Regions from separate parts of the Mesorhizobium sp. M0960 genome, predicted to be linked through region 3. Evidence: riboswitches for the same ligand, from Rfam matches in the RefSeq annotation. Region 3 holds a riboswitch; each other region holds the start of a gene.
The links. A riboswitch is a leader RNA that binds a small molecule or an ion and turns the genes downstream of it on or off. The one in region 3 is predicted to bind cobalamin.
Positions count from the first base shown of each region.

Region 1: another riboswitch for cobalamin. It lies ahead of NKH63_RS10085 (ABC transporter ATP-binding protein); the one in region 3 lies ahead of NKH63_RS02800 (CbtB domain-containing protein).
Region 2: another riboswitch for cobalamin. It lies ahead of metE (5-methyltetrahydropteroyltriglutamate--homocysteine S-methyltransferase); the one in region 3 lies ahead of NKH63_RS02800 (CbtB domain-containing protein).

Region 1 is NZ_JAMYNN010000003.1:372,896-380,128, forward strand. It holds gene NKH63_RS10065 (HlyD family secretion protein) at 1-10, opposite strand, end outside; gene NKH63_RS10070 (MarR family winged helix-turn-helix transcriptional regulator) at 7-486, opposite strand; gene NKH63_RS10075 (FecCD family ABC transporter permease) at 565-1,566, opposite strand; gene NKH63_RS10080 (ABC transporter substrate-binding protein) at 1,596-2,540, opposite strand; gene NKH63_RS10085 (ABC transporter ATP-binding protein) at 2,537-3,355, opposite strand; cobalamin riboswitch at 3,448-3,651, opposite strand; gene NKH63_RS10090 (GyrI-like domain-containing protein) at 3,946-4,779, shown strand; gene NKH63_RS10095 (bifunctional helix-turn-helix transcriptional regulator/GNAT family N-acetyltransferase) at 4,817-5,752, opposite strand; gene groES (co-chaperone GroES) at 5,981-6,277, shown strand; gene groL (chaperonin GroEL) at 6,340-7,233, shown strand, end outside.
Region 2 is NZ_JAMYNN010000034.1:5,107-12,339, forward strand. It holds gene NKH63_RS30345 (dihydrodipicolinate synthase family protein) at 1-799, shown strand, start outside; gene NKH63_RS30350 (FMN-binding negative transcriptional regulator) at 834-1,112, shown strand; gene metE (5-methyltetrahydropteroyltriglutamate--homocysteine S-methyltransferase) at 1,149-3,494, opposite strand; cobalamin riboswitch at 3,590-3,790, opposite strand; gene NKH63_RS30360 (hypothetical protein) at 4,346-4,600, shown strand; gene NKH63_RS30365 (helix-turn-helix transcriptional regulator) at 4,918-5,751, opposite strand; gene NKH63_RS30370 (MFS transporter) at 5,814-6,065, opposite strand; gene NKH63_RS30375 (transposase) at 6,355-7,017, shown strand; gene NKH63_RS30380 (adenosine kinase) at 7,050-7,233, opposite strand, start outside.
Region 3 is NZ_JAMYNN010000001.1:545,201-552,433, forward strand. It holds gene NKH63_RS02790 (MFS transporter) at 1-781, shown strand, start outside; gene NKH63_RS02795 (aromatic ring-hydroxylating oxygenase subunit alpha) at 760-1,953, opposite strand; cobalamin riboswitch at 2,094-2,289, shown strand; gene NKH63_RS02800 (CbtB domain-containing protein) at 2,326-2,505, shown strand; gene NKH63_RS02805 (CbtA family protein) at 2,521-3,303, shown strand; gene cobU (bifunctional adenosylcobinamide kinase/adenosylcobinamide-phosphate guanylyltransferase) at 3,296-3,817, shown strand; gene cobO (cob(I)yrinic acid a,c-diamide adenosyltransferase) at 3,819-4,442, shown strand; gene cbiB (adenosylcobinamide-phosphate synthase CbiB) at 4,883-5,854, opposite strand; gene cobD (threonine-phosphate decarboxylase CobD) at 5,853-6,911, shown strand; gene NKH63_RS02830 (tyrosine phosphatase family protein) at 6,908-7,233, shown strand, end outside.

The DNA.
Region 1 (7,233 bases), on a different contig from region 3:
CCGCGTTCATGCTGCTGCGCCTTCCGTATTCTTCACTTTTTCCGAGGGCGGCGTCTCACCATCCGCAAGATTCTGCACCATTGTCTCCAGCGCCTTGACCAGGACGCGGCGATCTTCCGGCGAAACGCCAACGAGCGATTCCTCATACACCTCGCCGGCAAGGCTCTTGACGTGGGCGTAGGCTGCGTTCGCCTTGGCGGTCGGGAAAATCATGCGCACTCGTCTGTCGGTTGCGTCGGGACGGCGCTCGATCCAGCCGCCCTCCTCCATGCGATCGACAAGGCGCGAGACGCTGATCGGCTCGATTTCGAGAAGCTCGGCAAGCCGCGCCTGCGCGACACCCGCCTCCTTGGCGACACGGACCAGAAGCCGCCATTGCGCCGAAGAAAGGCCGAAACCACTGGCGCGCGCCTCGAAGCGCTTGCGCATCAGGCGCTGCACGTCGTGGATCAAAAAGCCCAATCTGTCGATGCCGTCGGAAACCATGAGCGACATATATAATAAGCGTGCTCATAATTCAAGGAACCCGGATTGTGCCAGAAGGCGGCAAACATGGCAGTCACATCATGAGCGATTGCGAATGAGCATCGTGACCACGAAGAAAGCGCCGACCGAACTGGTGATGATGCCGATCGGCAGTTCCTGCGGCGGCAGCAGCGTGCGCGCGAGAAGGTCGCTTGCCAGCAACAGCACCGCTCCGAAGAGGGCGCAGCTTGCAATCAGGCGCAGATGAAGCGGGCCGGCCAGGGTCCTGGACAGATGTGGGATCATCAAGCCAACGAAACCTATGACGCCTGCGACCGAGACAAGGATCGCCGTCGAGAAAGCGGCGACGAGAAATGTCATCCTGCGCATCCGCGCAACCGGGACGCCGAGGCTTTCAGCGGCATTCTCGCCGGCCAGGAAAGCGTCGAGCCGGCGGTGGTTCCAAAGTCCATAAACAAGGATGGTGCCTGCGCCCAGAGCAGCCAGCTCGATATTGTCCCAACGGGCCAGCCCGAGCCCGCCCATCGTCCAGAACAACACCGAGTGAGCGGCGCGCTGGTCTCCGGCAAAGACGAGATAGTTAGTCAAGGCGGTGAACATGAACGAGACGGCAAGCCCGGCGAGGATCAGCCGTTCGGGGCCTTGCCCCCTCACCCGCGAAACCAGCAAAAGCACGATGCCGGCGGCCAATACGCCGCCCGTGAAGGCCGCGACCGGCAACGTCCAGATACCGAAATGGTCGCCAAAAATGGTGATGACGGAAACCGCGCCGGCCGCGGCTCCGGACGACAGGCCGAACAAGAACGGATCTGCGAGGTCGTTGCGCGTTACCGTCTGCAGCAGCGCGCCGATGACGCCCAGCCCGGCGCCGACACAGATGGCCATAATCGTGCGCGGTAGCCTAAGATCGAGGACGATCTTGGCAATCGGGATCTTGCCGGCCGGACCGGACACGATGTCTCCGTCCAGCCCGGCGGCATGTCCGAGCGCAGCAATCACGTCGCTCAACGCGATGACCGTCGATCCATAGGCAATCGACAGCAGAGCAAGAGCGGCAATCGCTGCTGCTCCTGCTGTCATCGCCAATTCGAACGCTCTCTGGCGCAAGCTCAGAAAGCTTCCGGGTGCATCGCCCTGGCGATCTTGCCGATCGCCTCGATGTTGGCAGGCCCAGGCGTCAGTTCGGCATAGCGCAGCGCAATGAAGTGCTCATTTTTGACCGCCTCAGTCTCCTTCATCGCCGGATGAGCTTTCAGGAAATCGAGCAGTTTTCTGTAGCCGCCGTCCTGGTAGTCGAGCAGGATAAGAAATTGCGGATTGCGGGCCGCCACCGTCTCCCAATCCGTATTGCCCCAGCTCGTCGGCATGTCGGCCATGATGTTGTCGCCGCCGGCTGCGGCGATCATGGCGCTGGGGATCGCGAACTTGCCTGATGTGAAGGGTTTGTCTTCGCCGGAGTCGTAAAGAAACACACGCGTTCCCGTGCGGTCGCCGATCTTTGCCGTGATATCGGCGAGCTGCGCCTTCCAGTTCGAAACAAGCTTTCCCGCCTCCGCCTCCTTGCCAAAAATCTTGCCCAGCTTTTCGACATCACCATAGAGCAGGTCCATCGAGGCTGCGGGGCGGTTCTGGTCGAGATGGACGCAACTTTCCGTCGGCACCAGCGTCTTGATACCGTGCGGGGCCAGCGTATCGGGCGTCACCTCGCCGCCAGGCTTCATGCCGTAATACCAGCCGGCGAAGAAGAAATCGGGCTCGACGGCGACGAGGTTTTCGAGGGTCGGGTATTTCGGCGCGAGTTCCGGGATCGCGCCCTGCTCGGCCTTGAATTCCGGACCGACCTTATACCATCCGGTGATGCCGGTCAGGCCGACGATCGATGGTTGCAGCCCCAGCGCGAAGGCCATCTCCGCCATGTTCAGATCTTGGATGACGGCGCGCTTCGGCGCGGCGTCGAACGTCAGCGGCGTGCCGCAGCTATCAACGGTTACCGGGAAAGCGAAGGCGGTCTGGGCAAGTAGGAGGGAGGCAAAAGACAGTACGAGGCGTTTCACGGATGTTGCTCCTTGGTCAAATCGGGATGTGAAGAGGCGCGGTTCGGAACGTCGAAGACCGTGAGTTCGCGGTCTTCGGTGGGATGGCGCAGCCAAAGCACGTCAACGCCGAAAATCTCGCGGATCAACTTCTTGGTCAGCGCCTCGCGCGGACTGGCAAGTGCCTGCAGGCGGGCCTCGTTCATCACCGCGACCCTGGTGGCAAATGGCGTGACAAGCGACAGATCATGAAGCACCGCCACGACGGTCATGCCAAACTGCGATACGAGTTCGAGAAGGTCGCTGCGGGCGCGCGGATCGAGATGATTGGTCGGTTCATCGAGGAACAGGATTTTGGGCTCCTGGGCGATGGCGCGCGCCAACTGGGCGCGTTGCCGCTCGCCACCGGATAGCGAGCCGATCGTGCGGCCGAGCAGCGGCAGCAGGCCGGTTCTGCGAAGTGCTTCAATGACGATGTCGCGTTGCTCGCTCCTCCGTCGCAAGCCGGCATGCGGGACGCGCCCAAGCTCGACGTAGTCGATCACGGCAAGCCGCGGATCAGGCTGGTCGGTCTGGCCAACGACCGCCATGTGCAGTGCCCGCTCGGCGTCCGAAAACCTCTCCAGCCGGCGTCCGGAAAATCTCACATCTCCCGCGCTTGGCCGCAGCGTACCGCATAGCATGCGCAGCAGCGTCGTCTTGCCGGCGCCGTTGGGGCCGATGATGGCGAGGCGGTCGCCCGGCGCTATCGAAAGGCTCACCGCGCTGACCAGGCACCGGCCATTCGTCGTCGCGCTCAGTTCACACGCTTCAAGAAGAGGCTGGGAGGCGTCCAACTTACCGTCACTTTCTCAATGGCGACGGAAGGAAGCTGGACGGACCGGCCGACAAGACCGATGTCCACGTCTCCTCCCGGCACACCCCGTCCGGTCAACTCATGCTGATGGCAGGTCTCCTGGCTCGCGGGTCTTTGCGCCATCCTGCCTTCCCAGCCTTGCCGGCCAGTGGCACTTCGGATTTTGCTAACCGCTTACAGTTGCGGGGGCAGCCACGGCCTCGATCCGAAGATCTCACCGTGTTCCCTTTTCACCCCTTGCCTTTCGACTCGGGGACCATCAGTCAGCCACCCTAGTTTTCCGCCAATCACAGCGCAATAAGTCTTGTCAGAAGGAGCCATATAGACCTCGTGATGTAATAACGTTACATTTAAAAGGACGTTTGCCCGCTTCCTGTCAAGCCTTTTCGCGCGACGCCTGCGAATTGCCGACGACCGTCGCTCTCGATTTGCGCAGTGCGCAATTTCGATCAAACTGCCTCCGCCAGGAAGCGGCACCATAATCTTGCCAATATAAGACATGGCCAATGTAAAGACTGGGCCATGTAAAGACTGGGCCAATGCGGAGACTGGGCCAATGCGAGGTGCCAAATGAATCCGACCGAGAAGGCGCTGTGGTTCGTCGAAAGCCATCTGCCCGAAGCAGTCTCGCTGGACGATGTCGCCAAGAGCAGCGGGGTGTCGCGCTTTCATGTGACGCGGGCTTTCGGCGCGGCTACCGGCCGTTCGGTGATGAGCTACGTCCGTTCTCGCCGACTGACCGAAGCGGCGCGCAAGCTTGGCGCCGGCGCACCCGACATCCTCTCGGTCGCGCTCGACGCCGGCTATGCCTCGCATGAGGCCTTCACCCGCGCCTTCCGCGACCAGTTCGGCACCACGCCGGAACTGGTACGCGCACAAGGCTCGCTCGACAACCTCGATCTTGTGGAGCCGATCCTGATGGACCAGTCCTTTCTCGCCACTCTCGAACCACCGCGTTTTGAGACCAGCCGGCCGTTTCTCATCGCCGGTCTCGGCGAGCGTTACAGCTGCGAAACCAGCGCCGGCATCCCGATGCAGTGGCAGCGGTTCGGCCCCTATATTGGCAACATTCCAGGCGAGATCGGCGACGTCGCCTATGGCGTCTGCGTCAACGGCGACGACGCCGGCAATTTCGACTACATCGCTGGCGTCGAAGTGTCCGATTTTTCGGACCTGCCGAGGGAGTTTTGGCGTGTGCGCGTGCCGGCGCAGAAATACGCCGTGTTCGCCCATCGTGACCATATCTCGACCATCCGCCGCACGGTCAACACGATCTGGAACAAATGGCTGCCAGCCTCTGGGCACGAGATCGCCGATGCGCCGGAATTCGAGCGCTACGGCCCCGAATTTGATCCGCGCAGCGGCAATGGCGGGCTGGAAATCTGGATACCGGTCAAAGGGTGAGGTACGGCAGGCCGGCGCCGAAGCGCCGGAAGCGCTGCTACAACTCCAAATTCCAGTTCTGGCCGACCAGATCCTTGCCGAAGGAATGGTGGCGCTCCTCGTTGGTCAATTTAAAGCCCGCAGCCTCATAGATGTGGCGGGCGGCGGCGAGCACGTCGTTGGTCCACAGCGTCAGTGTCCTGTAACCCGTGGCGCGGCAAAAGCCGATACATTCCTCGACCAGCCGCTTGCCGATGCCGAGACCTCGCGCCGAGGGCTCGACGTAGAGCAGGCGCAATTTCGCCACCGCGTCCGACTGGCGCACGACGAAGACGGAGCCGACGACCTCGCCTTCCCGCTCGGCGATCCAGCTGCGTTCCCATTTCGGATCGAAGGATTTGACGAAGGCACCGAGGATTTCGGCGACCAGCGCTTCATAGGTTTCGTCCCAGCCATATTCCTGCGCGTAGAGCAGGCCCTGGCGACGAATAATCCAGCCGATGTCGCCGACTTGCAGAGGCCGCAGCATATAGGGAATTTTGGGCTCGGCGCTTCCGCCCAGCAAACGCTGCACCGTCTGCATGGCTTTGACCAGCCTGTCCTGTTCGGCATCCGAAAGCCGGTCGAGCAAAGCCGCGACCTGGTCGTGCGAGCCCTGGTTCAGCGGTGCGAAGGCCTGCCGCCCGGCCTTGGTCAGCGCGATCGACGAGCGCCGCGCATCCGCCTCGATCGTGGCACGCTCGACCAGATCACGCTCCTCGAACTTCTTCAGCAGCCGGCTGAGATAACCGGCATCGAGGCCGAGATCGCGCCCAAGATCCGTGGCGGTCAGGCCATCGCGATGCGCCAGCTCATAGAGCACCCGCGCCTCGGTCAGCGAGAAGGTGCTTTTCAGCAGCCCTTCGTCGAGCAGCCCGATCTGGCGGGTATAAAAGCGGTTGAAGGCCCGCACCGCGTCGATCCGCTCCTTGCCTGGGTGATGATGAATGGTCATGGCATCCTCCTCCGGGCAAGATTAGCGATTTAGTTGACTTGGTCAAGTATCTGTTTGAAGCATCCGTTTGAAGCAATTGTCCTGATGATGCTCACCGGGCGCCTTGACTCGCGCGAGTTGCCAGACTATTTCAGCGCCACGTTAGCACTCCCCCAAGATGAGTGCTAACCATGTCCGGCGCCGCCGGACGGAGGAACTGTTCTCACCATTCTCATCGAGGAATAAAAAATGGCAAAGTCGAAGTTCCGCCCGCTTCATGACCGCGTGGTCGTTCGTCGGGTCGAATCCGAATCCAAGACCGCGGGCGGGATCATCATTCCCGACACGGCGAAGGAAAAGCCGCAGGAAGGCGAGATCATCGCCGTCGGTTCCGGCGCCCGTGACGAAGCCGGCAAGCTCGTCCCGCTGGACGTCAAGGCCGGCGACCGCATCCTGTTCGGCAAGTGGTCGGGCACCGAAGTCAAGCTCAATGGCGAAGACCTTCTGATCATGAAGGAAGCCGACATCATGGGCATCATCGGCTGAATACCGGCCTCACCCTCAACTGAATTTTCGGGCTCAATCCAAGCCCCTGCCAGGAGCTAAAAATGGCTGCCAAAGACGTAAAATTCTCCCGCGACGCTCGTGAGCGCATGCTGCGCGGCGTCAACATCCTCGCCGACGCGGTGAAGGTCACGCTCGGCCCCAAGGGCCGCAACGTCGTCATCGACAAGTCGTTCGGCGCACCGCGCATTACCAAGGACGGCGTCACCGTCGCCAAGGAAATCGAGCTTGAAGACAAGTTCGAGAACATGGGCGCGCAGATGGTCCGCGAAGTTGCTTCGAAGACCAACGACATCGCCGGCGACGGCACCACGACCGCGACCGTTCTGGCACAGTCGATCGTCCAGGAAGGCCACAAGGCGGTTGCCGCCGGCATGAACCCGATGGACCTCAAGCGCGGCATCGACCTCGCCGTCGCCGACGTCGTCGCGACGCTGATCAAGAACGCCAAGAAGATCAAGACCTCGGAAGAGGTTGCCCAGGTCGGCACCATCGCCGGCAATGGCGACGTTTCGGTCGGCTCGATGATCGCGGAAGCGATGCAGAAGGTCGGCAATGAGGGCGTCATCACCGTCGAGGAAGCCAAGACCGCCGAGACCGAGCTCGAAGTCGTCGAAGGCATGCAGTTCGACCGCGGTTATCTCTCGCCCTACTTCGTCACCAACGCCGAGAAGATGGTTGCGGATCTGGAAGACGCCTACATTCTTCTCCACGAGAAGAAGCTCTCCAACCTGCAGGCCATGCTGCCGATCCTCGAGGCTGTCGTGCAGACCTCGAAGCCGCTGGTCATCATTTCGGAAGACGTCGAGGGCGAGGCCCTGGCCACGCTCGTCGTCAACAAGCTGCGTGGCGGCCTGAAGATCGCCGCCGTCAAGGCGCCTGGCTTCGGTGATCGCCGCAAGGCCATGCTGGAAGACATCGCTATCCTCACCGGTGGC
Region 2 (7,233 bases), on a different contig from region 3:
CGCTCAGGTCGACTCCATCGGTCTTCTCGGCAGCACCGGCACCTACATGTATCTGTCGCGCGAGGAACGGCGACGGACGCTCGCCGAGACCTTGGACGAAATCGCCGGGCGAACGCCGGTCGTGGTGGGTGTGGGCGCGTTGCGCACCGATGAAGCAGTGAGGTTCGCGCAGGACGCCAAGGCCCTTGGAGTTGCCGCGGGGCTGCTTGCGGCCGCCTCCTACACCCCGCTCACTGAGGACGAGGTGTTCGAACATTTCTCGACGGTGGCGTGCGAGAGCGGCCTGCCGATTGTCGTCTACGACAATCCAGGAACGACGCATTTCCATTTCACCCCAGCACTCGTCAGCCGCCTGGCAAAGGTGGGTGGGATTGTCGCTATCAAGAATCCGACAGACAAGGGCGATGCGATCAAGAGCCATCTGGCCGACCAGAGGCGCACTGTGCCGGAAGGGTTCTCAATCGGCTACAGCGGCGACTGGAACGCCGCAGAGGCCATGATCGCCGGCGCCGACACATGGTACAGCGTCCTCGCCGGCATCCTGCCCGAGGTCTGCGTGAAGATCGTCACGGCGGCGCAACAGGGCGATGCGGCCGAAGCGCGACGGATCGATGCCACGCTTGCGCCGCTCTGGAGCCTCTTCAAGGAGTTCTCGAGCCTTCGCGTCGTCTATGCACTTGCCGAATTGCTCGACATTTGCCGTGCCGACCCCCCGCGTCCCATCCTGCCTCTGCCCTCAGCAGCGAAGGGCCAGATCGCCGCCGCGTTGGAACGCTTGCCATCGGATGTCAACCGGTGAATAGCGAACCCGGCGGCCAGTGAAGGAACCTATCATGTATGTACCCGGGCATTTCGAAAAACCGAGCCGAGAAGTCCTTTACGAACTGATCGAGAACAGCGCACTTGGCATGTTGATAACCCATGGCCGGAGCGGTCTCGACGCCAATCACATCCCCTTCGAACTCGACACGTCACAGGGAGAAAACGGTACTCTTTACTCCTGCGCGATTAGTACACGTGCCGAAGGAAGTGCACATTCTCGCTCGAGTGACGTTTTCAAAGGATGTGATCGCGTTTTGGCACATTCACAGCCGACATGGGGCAGCCGGTAACTCACCACATGGTGAGCAACCAGGAAACCCTCAGGCCTACACTTTCTCCCGGAGCGCACGTGCTGCAGCGACCATGTTCATGAGGGCAGGGCGGACCTCCTCCCATTTGCGTGTTTTGAGGCCACAGTCCGGGTTTACCCACAATTGGGCATCCGACAGTCGGTCGCGGGCAAGCATGACGAGGTCCGAAATCTCCCCGACTTCCGGGACACGTGGTGAGTGAATGTCGTAGACTCCGGGCCCGATTTCGTTCGGATATTTGGAGCTCGTGAAGGCGTCCAGCAGTTCCATTTTCGAGCGCGACGTCTCAATCGAAATGACATCCGCATCCATTTCAGCGATCGCGTCGATGATCTCGTTGAACTCCGAATAGCACATGTGGGTATGGATTTGAGTCGCGTCCTTTACACCCGTTGAAGCGATCCGGAAGCATTCGACAGCCCAGTCGAGATAGTCGTTCCAATCAGACTGGCGCAGTGGCAATCCTTCGCGAAACGCGGCCTCATCGATCTGGATCATCCTTGCGCCGGACCATTCGAGATCCGTCACTTCGTCGCGGATGGCGAGCGCGATCTGGCGGCATGCTTCGGAGCGGGGTACGTCGTCGCGAACAAATGACCAGTTGAGAATGGTCACTGGGCCTGTGAGCATTCCCTTCACAGGGTTTTCCGTAAGCGACTGGGCGAACTGCCACCAGCGCAGCGTCATCGGATTGGGCCTCGATACGTCGCCGAAGATGATGGGGGGACGCACGTAACGCGACCCATAGCTCTGCACCCAGGCATGCTGGGTGAAGGCGAAGCCGGACAGCTGCTCGCCGAAATGCTGTACCATGTCGTTTCGTTCGAACTCACCGTGCACCAGCACGTCCAGCCCGATCTCTTCCTGCCACCGAATTGCAGCCTCGATCTCCTTCTTCAGGTAGGTCTCGTAGTCGACATAGCTCAGCTGGCCCTTCGCATGAGCGGCCCGCGCCCTGCGTACCTGCGGCGTCTGCGGGAAGGACCCGATGGTCGTCGTCGGGAACGGCGGCAGTCCGAGCGTGCCGGCCTGGACTCTGGAGCGCTCGGCAAAAGCGCTCTCTCGTCGCTTCATGCTGTCGTCAATGCTGGCGATCCGCCCCTCAATCAGCGGGTCATGGATCTTCGTGGATGTCAGGCGAGTGGCGGCAGCCTCGGCAGACGCTTTCAACGCGCCTGCCACCGCATCCCTGCCTTGAGTCAGGGCCCGGGCCAGCAACACCAACTCGTCGGTCTTCTGGGCCGCGAAGGCGAGCCACGACCTGATGTCCGCGTCGAGTTCGGTCTCCATGCGCAGGTCGATCGGCACGTGCAGCATCGAGCAAGAAGGCGCGATCTCGACGCGGTCCAAGGGCCAGCCGGCGACGATCGGTTTGATGCGGTCGAGAATGGCGGGCAGGTTCGCACGCCAGACGTTGCGGCCATCGATCAAGCCAAGCGAGAGCACCAGATCCTTCGGTGCGAGCCGACCCACCGTTTCCAGCTGCTCGGGAGCGCGCACGAGATCAATATGCAGCCCGGCCAGGGGCAGACAAACCGCGGTTTCGAGATTGTCTCCCAGGGGCCCGAAATAGGTAGCCAGCATGATCTTCAGCTCGGGCGCGGCTTTCGACAGCTGGCCATAGGCGAATTCGAACGCAGCTCGTTCGTTCGGGTTCAGATCGAGGACAAGCGCTGGCTCATCGATCTGCACCCAGTCGGCTCCAGACAGCTTCAGCCTCTGCAGGAGTTGCTCGTAGACGGGCAGCAGCCGCGGCAGGAGCGCGATGGGATCGAATCCTTCGGCAGGCGATTTCGCCAGCTTGAGGAAGGTGATCGGTCCAAGGATGACTGGGCGTGTGTGAACGCCGAGAGCTTTAGCCTCGATGAAGTAATCGACCGGTTTCGTCGACGAGAGGGCGAACGTCTGATCATCGTTGAGTTCCGGCACAATGTAGTGATAGTTGGTGTCAAACCACTTGGTCATTTCCATCGCGGTTACATCAGACCGATGAGCCGCCTGCTGGTGACCAGCGTGTCGACAATCCTCCGTCTGACCCTGGTTGCCCCGCGCCATTGCGAAGTAGATGTCAAGTGGAACCTCGCCGCTATTCCAGCCGTAACGGGATGGAACGGCGCCGACCATGGCTGCGGTGTCGAGCACATGGTCGTAGAGCGAGAAGTCGTTCGACGGGATTTTCGACACGCCGCGATCGTGCTGCTCCTCCCAGCTAGCGGCACGGAGCGCCTTCGCGGTCGTGAGAAGGTCGGCAGCGGACGATTTTCCGGACCAGTAGCTTTCAAGCGCGAATTTCAGTTCTCGCCGACGACCGAAGCGGGGCACGCCGAGCGTTGCTACAGGAATTTGCTGAGAGATAGTCATGCCAGACCCCGATGGTTGGGGCGTCGGTGACAAGGAAGGCGCTAGCAGGCCGGCACGAACGCCAGGCTGCAGCGGCCACCGAGACACCCCGCCCGTGGACGTAATTCGCCGTGGCAGGTCTCCTGGCTCGCGGGGTCATAGCCTCTACCCGTCTTCCCAAGGCTATTCGCCTCAGTGACATGAGTGGGGTTGGCTCGCCGCTAACAGTTGCGGGGGCAGCGCCGGCATCGCACCGGCTTCCCTCTTAGCTCCGCTGCGGCAGCGCCGTACGGAGAACCACGACGCGGCAGACAATTACAGCAGTTCGCTCCATTGTCAACGCCGCATAAAGAAATGTTTATGTCGTTATGTTAAATTTCCGTTGGCATGTTCCAAAGGTCGCCTCGAAAGCGAAAACTGTGGAAGCCTTGAGCGGCCGGTAAATCAAAGCAATGACGCACGGCGCCCTTGTCCAGGAGGATAGGAGTTCGTCGGCTGCCGGCAGCAAACATACCGGCAAGCGCCGTGGTGCTGCTTAGCGCATCACGCGAACCACCTCGGCGTCGAACTTCGGCTCTGAGGTTCCGACCGCTTCGTTGGTGATCTGCTCGCGACCATATTCGGCTCAATGGCGAGGCTGTTGCCCATGTGGAAGCTGTTGGCCGTGATGCCCTCGGTGATATGACACAACGATTTCGGGGGGAGCACACCGAGGCCAGGCGCAGCGGCGTGTTGCGAAGTGATCGAGGCCAATGTCTCGAACTGCTTGTTCGCAGCCCACCGGCTCAAGGTAACCCGGCTCAAACCACCGGGCTAGCTCAAGTCCTGTCCAAATGAGGCCTGAGCGGCAAATCGTCGTGCACGCGCACGGTTTGGCGTTCGATCTTGTGATGCGTCTTGGGCGGACAATCGCCACGGTGCAGCGCGCAGAAGCGGTCCCCAATTGGGAAGCCGAGGGCGGTGAGGGCAAGCCAGCGCCACAGGCGGAAGGGGACTTGGACCTGTTTGCCCTGCTGGACCACAAGTTCGCGACACAGGGCCTCAAGGAGAAGACCAAGAGTGATTATGCGCGGGACCTCGCCAAATTCATCAAAAGCAGCGGGCAGTCAAAGTTCGGCGCCGATTGACATGGAGATAGCCATCGCGGCGGACCGCCCAGGCGGACCGCAAGCCGGAATACAACCGGGTGCAGGCGGCCAAGCTCGTCCACAAGATGGCGTCGGGCACACACCGGCGATGGGAGAGCGGACCGTGGAGTGCAGGAACTTCACGCCTATCCACGCTCCCGTGGACGTGTCCTGCGGCACATCGGCAGCGATATTGAGGAGGCAGTTGAGCTTCTGGTCGAGCACTCTTACCTGCCACTACCTACGCTTAACGTCATCTCGTACTGAAAACGCACCACGCAAGGTCGAGATGTAACATGCGCCCTTCGTGGATGGTTCTAAGCTTCCTCGGGCGCGGTCAATCTGTGATAACGGTCGCTTGGAACCTCCATCACCGCGACGCGATCAAGGTTGGCGTATCGCGCTCGGTAGTAACCTTCTTCCTCCACTTCGGCGAAACTACACTGGGGAACGTCAAAGGTCGCAGCTTCCAATCCGAAGAAAGTCGTAGCGGTTTCTTCATCCAAGAAGTTCCACTCATCTTCTCCGTCGTCATATGTGACGCGAACATAGGAGGCCATGCGCACGGCTTCCTGATCACCCATCTCTGCGATGATGGCATCGCATTCTTTCTTCAGCTTTCCTGAAACCTCACCCTTATCCCAGTCATCCAAAGCCCGATAGATTTCTGGATGATAATACTCTGGCATCTCCTCTACATCGTCACCGATAAGCTCAATGGTGCGGACATATTGCGGATTTATCAAGAGTATTTTGTTGTCAAGGCTCCAACAATACAGCCATGGCCTGCTTGTGTTATTTCTGCGCAGATTATGAAGTTCCTTCAACTGACGTAAAATCGATTCACGCGCCTTTTCATCGATAGGATATTGGCGGCTGCCAACAGTCGTCTTGATTCTGAGCGTGCCGTATCGCGTTTCGGCATCGGCAATTGCAAACGGGCTCGTGCGCCACTCCTCGACATCAATCTTCCAGCCCAGCAGCTCCTCGACCGTGCATTTCAACGTGAGGCAAAGGTCCTTGATCTGCTCGACGTTCAACTGCGTTTTGCCTGTTTCCCAACGGGCCACAGTCTGTTGCGTTGTTGCCATCTGCTCTGCCAAATCTTTTTGAGTCATGCCCAGTCGAACCCTAAGCTCTTTCATGTTCATAACTCACCTCGCGTGTTCAACACACGCATCGTGGATGAATTAATTTAACACGTCAAGCGTGTTCAAAAATCGCAGCATGTGTTTTTAGGGCGTCTTCGAGGCTCCGGCAGCCGTTCGTGACCACTTGCGCAAGACACAGGGCTGGTACACAGCACGAATGGGCGATCAAAAATTACTGCTGCGATGCTCGTCATCAGCCAAGCTGCCGCCGCACCTTCCACTAGGGTGCCAAGGTTCGAAATGAGTGCAGCCGACCATAGCGAACGGAAGGTCTTGTGCTCAAAAGGAACGAGTGAAGATGTTCTCTTCGCCATTGTGGGAAGCCTCGGGATTGACCGCGGGGCTGGATTTGTTTCGCCTCACTCAACCATGGCCTCGCCGTACAAGCCAAGCTGCCACAGTGCGCGCCTGCTAACCCAGAAAACTTGGCGGCCTTACAGGCATGCGCAGGACGTGCGAAGCCGCTCAAATCTCCCCAGATGGTCAGCCATCGAAGACCGGCATCACTTGTCCGTTGAGCGGCTATACGATAATGCTCCGCGCTAAGCAGGAAGCGCCAAAAAATTCGAGCGGCGACTTCATTCTCCTATTCAGGAAGGAACTATGAGGCGGCAGACGCGACCATTCACCGTGGAAATCAAACAAAAGCGCAATTATCAAAAATCCGCACGTTCCATCTGGGGCAATTTCGACATCGCCGCGGCGATGGCCGAGACAACAAAGGAAGTCGAGCCGTTAAATCGTCAGCTTGTTGACTCTACTGTAGTGGCCCTTGATGCTGAACCTTTGCACAAACCGCGAGTGGAGCATTTCATGGCCAATCCCCTGGAGACCGAGTCAGCAGTAGTTCATAGCGAACCGGCAGACAAAACGGAAACGCCAAAACCGAAGACGAGAGCGCGGCGGTCGAGGAAGCCAGAAGCTGAGGCGAGCGCGCCTGCCAAGCCGATATCCGCGACCACTGAAGCACCGCCGTCAGCGCGAACGGGCCGAAAGAGCTACTCCGCGAAGGATCGTGCCCAGAAGCTGGCGCAGATCGAGACCTCGATCGGCGGCGGCGCTACTCTCAAGAGCGCGGTGAAGCAAGCCGGCATCTCGGAACAGACATACTATCTTTGGAAGAAGGCGGCGGCGCCTGCGGCGGACAGTGACGGGCTGAAGGATCTCGTCGCGCTCGAGGAAGAAAACAAGCGGCTAAAGAGCCTGCTTGCCGATCGTCTCCGCAAGGAGAATGCGGAACTGAAGAAAAGGCTCGGGCTGGATTAAGGAGGGTGGGCAGCTGGTTCTTGGCTCGCCACCTACAGCAGCCCCGCCTGCTCGGCCTCTCTGCGCAAATTCTGGCGTGGCCTTGGGCCGATCTGCTGGATGACCAGGCCGGCCGCTAGCGAGCCGAGATCGCCGCACTGCTTCAGGCTGCGGCCTTGCGTGTAGCCGTAGAGGAAGCCGGCGGCGTAGAGGTCGCCGGCGCCGGTGGTGTCGACC
Region 3 (7,233 bases):
GGCCGAGTCGCTGCGCATGGCGTGGTCGATGCTTGCCTGGACCGCCGGGCCGACGCTCGGCATTTTCCTCTACACGCGTTTCGGCATCTATGCCGCGCATAGCGCGGTGGCCGTCTTCGCCATGGCCCTGCTGGCGCTGTTCTGGACCTACCGGCTTGGCGACAACCCGTCGATCCGCCCGGGCAAGACGCGGCCGGTCAATCCGCTGGCCAATATCGGCCGCTTCGTCGCGCAGCCAAGGCTGAGGCTGGCCTGGCTGATCGCCTTCGGCCGTTCCTGCTTCTGGACGACGTTCTTTGTCTATGGGCCGCTGTTCATGGTGATCACCGGCGAGGGCGAGCTCGCCGGTGGCCTCTTGGTTTCGGCCGGCAATGCGCTTTTGTTCATGGCCATCTTCTGGGGCAGGGCGGGAAAGCGTTTCGGCGGCCGGCGCACCATGACGTTTGCCTATTTCGCCATGTCGGCGACGCTGCTGGCGGCCGGCGCCGTCGGCGAGGCCGCGCCGCTCGTCACCGGCGCGTTGCTGCTTTGCGGTGCCTTCTTCACCATCGCGCTCGATGCGCTGGGCTCGACCGCGTTCATGCGCTCGGTGCGCTCGTATGAGCGGGCGCAGATGGCGGCGGTCTACCGCACCTATCTCGACTTTTCCGAGCTGACGCCGCCGCTGGTCTATTCAGTGGTGCTGGCGTTCTTCGGCCTGGGCGCGGTTTTCGCGACGCTCGGCCTGCTGGCGGCGGTCTGCGGCTTCGTCACTTGGCGCTATCTGCCCAAATCGCTTTGATGTTCAAGCGCCGCATGCCGCTCGCGCACCCAGTTGTGGAAGCGGTGCAAATCATATTCCTCGGGCATCAGCACGCCGGCCTTATGGCGCATCGAGCGCAGGCCCTTCTGGTTGACCTCGCAGATATCAGCGTCTTCCTCCAGCACCTGGGTACCGAAGGCGACGATGTTGTCGATATCCGCAGCCGGATCGACGAGCGCTTCGGGCGAAAAAAGCCATTCGGCGGTGAGTTCGGTCTGCTCCGGCCCAAGCGGCACCAGCCGCACGGTCCTGACATAGTCGACATGGCCGACGACGAACATCGACGGCAAGTTGGTGGCATAGGTCTGCCCGGCAGCACGCTCGGCCGGCGTCAGGCTCGAAAAGACCGAGCCGTGGACGCGCCCGTCGCGCGACCAGGTTTCGGCCCCGGCCCGCAAGCCGCCGGCAAATTCCGGCGCGTCATTGTCGGCGTGGCGCGCCCATTCGGGGTCGTCGTGCCGGCCCATCAGGCCGCGGCCATAGATCGGCACCAGCCGCGACAGGTCCTTGTGGACGCCAGGGCAGTGCAGGCACTCGTTGAAGTTCTCCCAAAATATCTTCCAGTTGCAGTTCATAACCTTGCGCAGCACATGGCCGCTCAGCAGCGTTTCCAGCGGCCAGTTGGCGAGGTTGCCGGATGCCGGATCGAAGGATGTTTCAGCCGAACCGGCAGCGTCTTCCGCGAGGTTGACGAAAACGAAACCGCTCCACACCGACAGTGCTACGCGGTAGAGCGGATGATCGGCCTTGTCGAAACCGTCCGGCAGCGATTTCGATGGCACGCGCACCAGATCGCCGCGCAGCGAATAGGACCAGGCGTGGTAGGGGCAGGTGATGAGCCGCGCCTTCAGCCGTCCTTCGCTCTGCTGGCAAAGCTGCGAGCCGCGATGCCGGCAGGTGTTGTGGAAGGCGCGCAATTCGCCGGTCTCGTCGCGCAGCACGACGATCTCCTGCGTGCCTATGCGAAACGTCCTGAATGCCAGCGGCTGGGCAAGGTCGGCCTCGCGGCAGACCAGCAGCCAGTTGCGATACCAGATGGCCTCGAGATCGCGCTGATAGCCTGCGATGTCCCAATAGGCCGATGACGGCAGCGTCGGCTCGGCCCGCGTCAGGCCGTTATAGGGACCGCGCTCATTCGGGCTGGGTTGCATGCCGGCTTCCTCCCCATCCGCCAGCCGACACCCGGCTGTGAGAATTGTCAATTGCGGCGCCGGCCGGCGAGCTTGGCGAGGCGGCGCATTCGCCACACGATCCGGCGGAATTTGGTTTGCCGGGCGCGGCGATTCTGCCTATAGTCGCTGATGTCGTCGGTTCCGTTTGGAACCAAGAGGGAATGCGGTGCGGGCGAAATTCTTGCCCAATGCCGTGGCTGCCCCCGCAACTGTGTGCGGTAGTCCTCTCCATATGCCACTGAAGATTTTCTTCGGGAAGGTGGGGAAGGGCGCTGATCCGCGAGCCAGGAGACCTGCCGGCGACAGGAAACTGACTTCTATGCCCTCGGGTGGAGGGCGAAAGGACAAGACATGAATACCGCTTCCGTCTCGCTCGGCGCTTCCGTCTCCTCGCAGTCGCGTTTCATGCAGCTGGCGCTTGCTGCATTCCTCGGCATTTTCGTCATGGGCTTTGTCGGCTTCTCGCACATCGATGCGGTCCACAATGCCGCCCACGACTATCGCCACTCGATGGGCTTTCCCTGCCACTGACAAGGGGCTGACATCATGACACTGTTTCGCAACGTCGTGTTCATCGCGGCGATCGCAGGGCTCGTGGCCGGCGTCGTTCTCGCCTGCATGCAGGCCTATGCCACGGTGCCGCTGATCCTGAAGGCGGAAGTCTACGAACAGGCCGGCGGCGGCCATGACCATGCCGCGGCACCTGCGGCACCGGTCGAAAACGCCGGGGGCACGATGGCTATAAGCAGCGCCGCGCCGGCACCGGCTGAAGCAATGGCTCCGGCGGAGGACGAAGGCTGGGCGCCGGCCGACGGTTTCGAACGCTTTGCCTTCAGCGTCGTTGCCAATATCGTCACCGGCATCGGCTTCGCGTTGGTCCTGGTTGCGGTTTCGGAGTTCGCCGGCGGCATCGGCAATTGGCGCCAGGGCCTGTTCTGGGGGCTTGCCGGCTTTGCCGTGTTCACGCTGGCGCCGGGCCTCGGCCTGCCGCCGGAATTGCCGGCAATGCCGGCGGCCGACCTTGTCCAACGCCAGATCTGGTGGTGGGCAACGGTGGTGGCGACCGCCGCCGGTCTCGGCCTGCTCGCCTTCCGCAGATCGCTGCCGCTGGCGGTCCTTGCCGTGGCGTTGATGGTGGCGCCGCATATTGTCGGCGCGCCGCAGCCCGACAGCTTCGAGACGACAATCCCGGAAGGCCTGCATCATCAGTTCGTGGTGGCGGTGACGCTGACCAATCTGGTGTTCTGGCTGGTGCTCGGCGCGGTCGTCGGCGTGGTGCGCGGCCGCTTCACCGGCACGGCGACCAGCCTGCGCGACAGCTTTGCCTGACCGCGCTGCCGGGGCGCTGACCCTGATCATCGGCGGTGCGCGCTCCGGCAAGAGCGTGCATGCCGAGAGGCTGGTGAGTGCCTGTCCGGCGCCATGGAGCTATATCGCGACGGCGCAAGCCTATGACGAGGAGATGCGCGAACGGATCGCGCTGCACCGCTCGCGCCGCAGCGCCGGCTGGACGACCATCGAGGCGCCGCTCGACCTTGCCGGCGCGATCGAGGCACTGCCTGACGGCCAGCCGGTGCTGATCGATTGCCTGACGCTGTGGCTGACCAACCATATGCTGGCCGAACATGATGTCGAGGCCGAATGCCGAAGGCTGGCAGATGTGCTGTCGCGGCCGCGTGGACCCTGGTTCGTGGTGTCCAACGAGGTCGGCCAGGGCATCGTGCCGGAGAATGCGCTGGCAAGACGGTTTCGCGACGCGGCCGGCCGGTTGAACCAGGACGTTGCCGCCGTCGCTGACACCGTGCTTTTGATGGTGGCGGGGCTGCCGCTCAGGGTGAAATGACATGGCTGATACCGACCACATCGATCCCAAGGACGAGGAACGCCACCGCGCGAAGATGGCCAAGCGCAAGGCGGTGCAGGACGCCGAGGTTGCAGCCAAGACGGTCGAGAAAGGGCTGTTGATCGTCAACACCGGTCCGGGCAAGGGCAAGACCACGGCCGCCTTCGGGCTGGCGCTCAGAATGCTCGGCTACGGCAAGCGCGTCGGCGTCGTCCAGTTCATCAAAGGCAAATGGCACACCGGCGAGAAGGATGCTTTTGCCTGCTTCGGCGACCGCGTCGTCTGGCACGCCATGGGCGAGGGCTTTACCTGGGAAACGCAGGACCTGAAGCGCGACATCGCGGCCGCTGAGGCCGCCTGGGCCAAGGCGCTCGAGCTGATGGCCGAGCCGTCGATCAGCCTCGTGGTGCTCGACGAACTCAACATCGCGTTGCGCTACGATTATCTCGACCTCGAAAAGGTGGTCGCAGCGCTGAAGGCGCGTCGCGAGGGCCTGCATGTCGTCGTCACCGGCCGCAATGCCAAGCCGGTATTGGTCGAGGCAGCCGATCTGGTCACCGAGATGGGAGTGACCAAGCACCACTTCTCCGCCGGCGTGAAGGCGCAGCAAGGGATAGAGTTCTGAGGGGTTTGGCGATCGGGGAAGGGCGTTTCGGAGCAGGCGGCGCCGGCGAAGCTGCCGATCTCCCCCCTTATAGGGGAGATGCCCGGCAGGGCAAAGGGGGGCACTGTCCCTCGGCCTGTCAGTCGGAGACAACTACGTCGTCAGACCGTCATTAGCAGGTGAACGGTCAAGAGGCTGGCGATCCTTCGCGCCCCCCCTCTGTCCTGCCGGACATCTCCCCCGCGAGGGGGGAGATTGGATGGCGCTTCGGATTTCGCCAACCTCGAACGTCAAAGGCAGGGAATGAGAAGCGCAAAGCTGGGGCGATTATTCTTTGGGCACAGCAATTTTGTTCTTGCTTTGTGCCGGCAGCTATGGTACTAATCTCGCTATGGTGCTAACTGGCTCCAACGACCCGCCGCTTGGCGGGTTTTTTGTTTCCGCTCGATCTCGGGCGCAGGTCACGCCAAGACAACAACCACTGCGACCACCCCGAACAGCGCGATCAGCAGTAAGTCGGCGACCCGGTAAAGTTTCAGCGCCCGTCGGATGTCGGTGCTCTCGATATCGTCGCGGCGGCCGCCTTCGCCCATCAACGCGTCTTCGACCATGACGCCGTCATAGGAACGGGGGCCGGCGAGCGCCAGGCCGAGCGCACCGGCCATCGCTGCTTCCGGCCAGCCGGCATTGGGCGAGCGGTGTTTTTTCGCATCGCGCCGCACAGCATGCCAGGCGGCTTTGGCATCGGCGCCCTTGACCAGGAAAGCGGCAAGCACGATCAGCAGCGCCGTCAGCCGTGATGCCGGCAGGTTGATCCAATCGTCGAAGCGCGCCGCCGCCCAGCCGAAGGCCTCGTGGCGCGGGGTGCGGTGGCCGATCATCGAATCGGCGGTGTTGGCGGCCTTGTAGGCGACGCCGCCGGCGAGCCCGCCAACGCCGATCCAGAACGCCGGCGCGACGACGCCGTCGGAGAAGTTCTCGGCCAGGCTTTCGATCGCGGCGCGGCAGACAGCGGCCCTGTCGAGCTTTTCCGGGTCGCGGCCGACGATCCGCGAGACGGCAATGCGGCCCATGTCCAGTCCGCCGCTGTCGAGGGCGTCGGCCACCGCTTCGACATGCTCGGCCAGGCTCTTCTGCGACAGCAGCGACGTCGCCAGGATTGCGATGACCAACAAGCCGAGGGGAATGCTCCAAAGCATGGCTTCGATCCAGAAGGCGAGGGCGGCCGGCACCAGCACGATGACCAGCAGCGCGAGCACGCCCCAGCGGCGACGGTGGGCGTCGGAATCAGTGGCGCGGTTGAGCCTGCCGTCGAGAAAGGATATCAGCCTGCCGAACCAGGTGACGGGATGGCCAATGGTATCGAAGAGCTGGGCCGGGTAGCCGAGTACAAGTTCGATGGCCAGCGACAGGAAAGTGATCAGGATCGACATGAAGTCTCTTGATGGAGTGACGGCGGCAGTGGACCACGGCGGAAGCCTTGGCCGGGCGAGGGCGCTTTTCCCTCACGCGCCGCTGCCTTTCGTCGACCTCTCGACCGGGATCAATCCGCACTCCTACCCGCTTTTCGATTTGCCCGCCACCGCCCTGTCGCGATTGCCGGAAGCAGCGCGTGCCCGCGAATTGGCCGAAGTCGCGGCAAGCGCCTATGGCGCTCCATCGGCGGCGAATGTCGCAGCGGCGCCCGGCACGCAGATCCTGTTGCCGCGCGTCGCTTCGCTGGTCAGCCCGGGCAGGGCGCTGGTGCTCGGGCCGACTTATGCCGAGCATCGGCGGGCAGCGGCGATCGCCGGCCATGCGGCGGCTGAAGTCGATGATTTCGAAGCCTTGGCGGCGGCCGACCTTGCCGTCGTCGTCAATCCCAACAACCCGGACGGGCGCGTCGTCGAGCGCGAAAGATTGCTTCGACTTGCCGCAAAATTGCGCGCCAGAGGCGGGCTGCTGGTCGTCGACGAGGCCTTCATGGATGTCGGCCCACGCAGCGAAAGTCTCGCTGGCGACGTCGACCAGGGCGGCATCGTCGTGCTGCGCTCGTTCGGCAAGTTCTTCGGCCTGGCCGGCCTGCGGCTTGGCTTTGCATTGACCGAGGCGCTGACGGTCGAGCGGCTGCAGGCGCAATTCGGGCCATGGGCGATTTCCGGGCCGGCGCTCGAATATGGCATAAGGGCGCTTGCCGATACCGGCTGGCAGGCCGGGATGCGGCGCCGATTGGCCGAGGATGCCGCACGGCTCGATGCGCTGTTCGGCCGGTTCGGCGTGCCTGTCGCCGCTGGCACCGCGCTGTTCCGCTATATCAGGCTGGCGAACGCCGCCCGCCTGTTTTCGGTGCTCGGCCAGCGCGGCATCCTGCTTCGGCATTTCGCCGACCGGCCGGATGTGTTGCGCGCCGGCCTGCCGGGAGCCGACGAAGAATGGCGGCGGCTCGAATCAGCGCTTGCCGGCTGGGCCTCGCGGCGCGACGATGATGCCAAGGGAGAAACGATCCAATGATCCATGTCTGCTCGCTGTCCAAAGTCGAGGAAACGGTGACGAAGACCGGGGCCGGGCGGCTGCTTTCGCTGCTCGCTGCCGGCACGGAGGTGATGCGGCCGGCCTCGATCACCAGGGAAAACCATCTGCACCTGGTCATGCACGACATTGCGGTAGCGCAGGAGGGCATGACCATGCCGGGCGAGGAGCATGTCTTGAACCTGCTCGATTTCGCCCGCCAATGGGATCGCTCGCGGCCGCTGGTGGTGCATTGCTATGCCGGCATCAGCCGGTCGACCGCCTCGGCCTACATTATCGCGGCAGCGCTGGCGCCGAAGCGCGA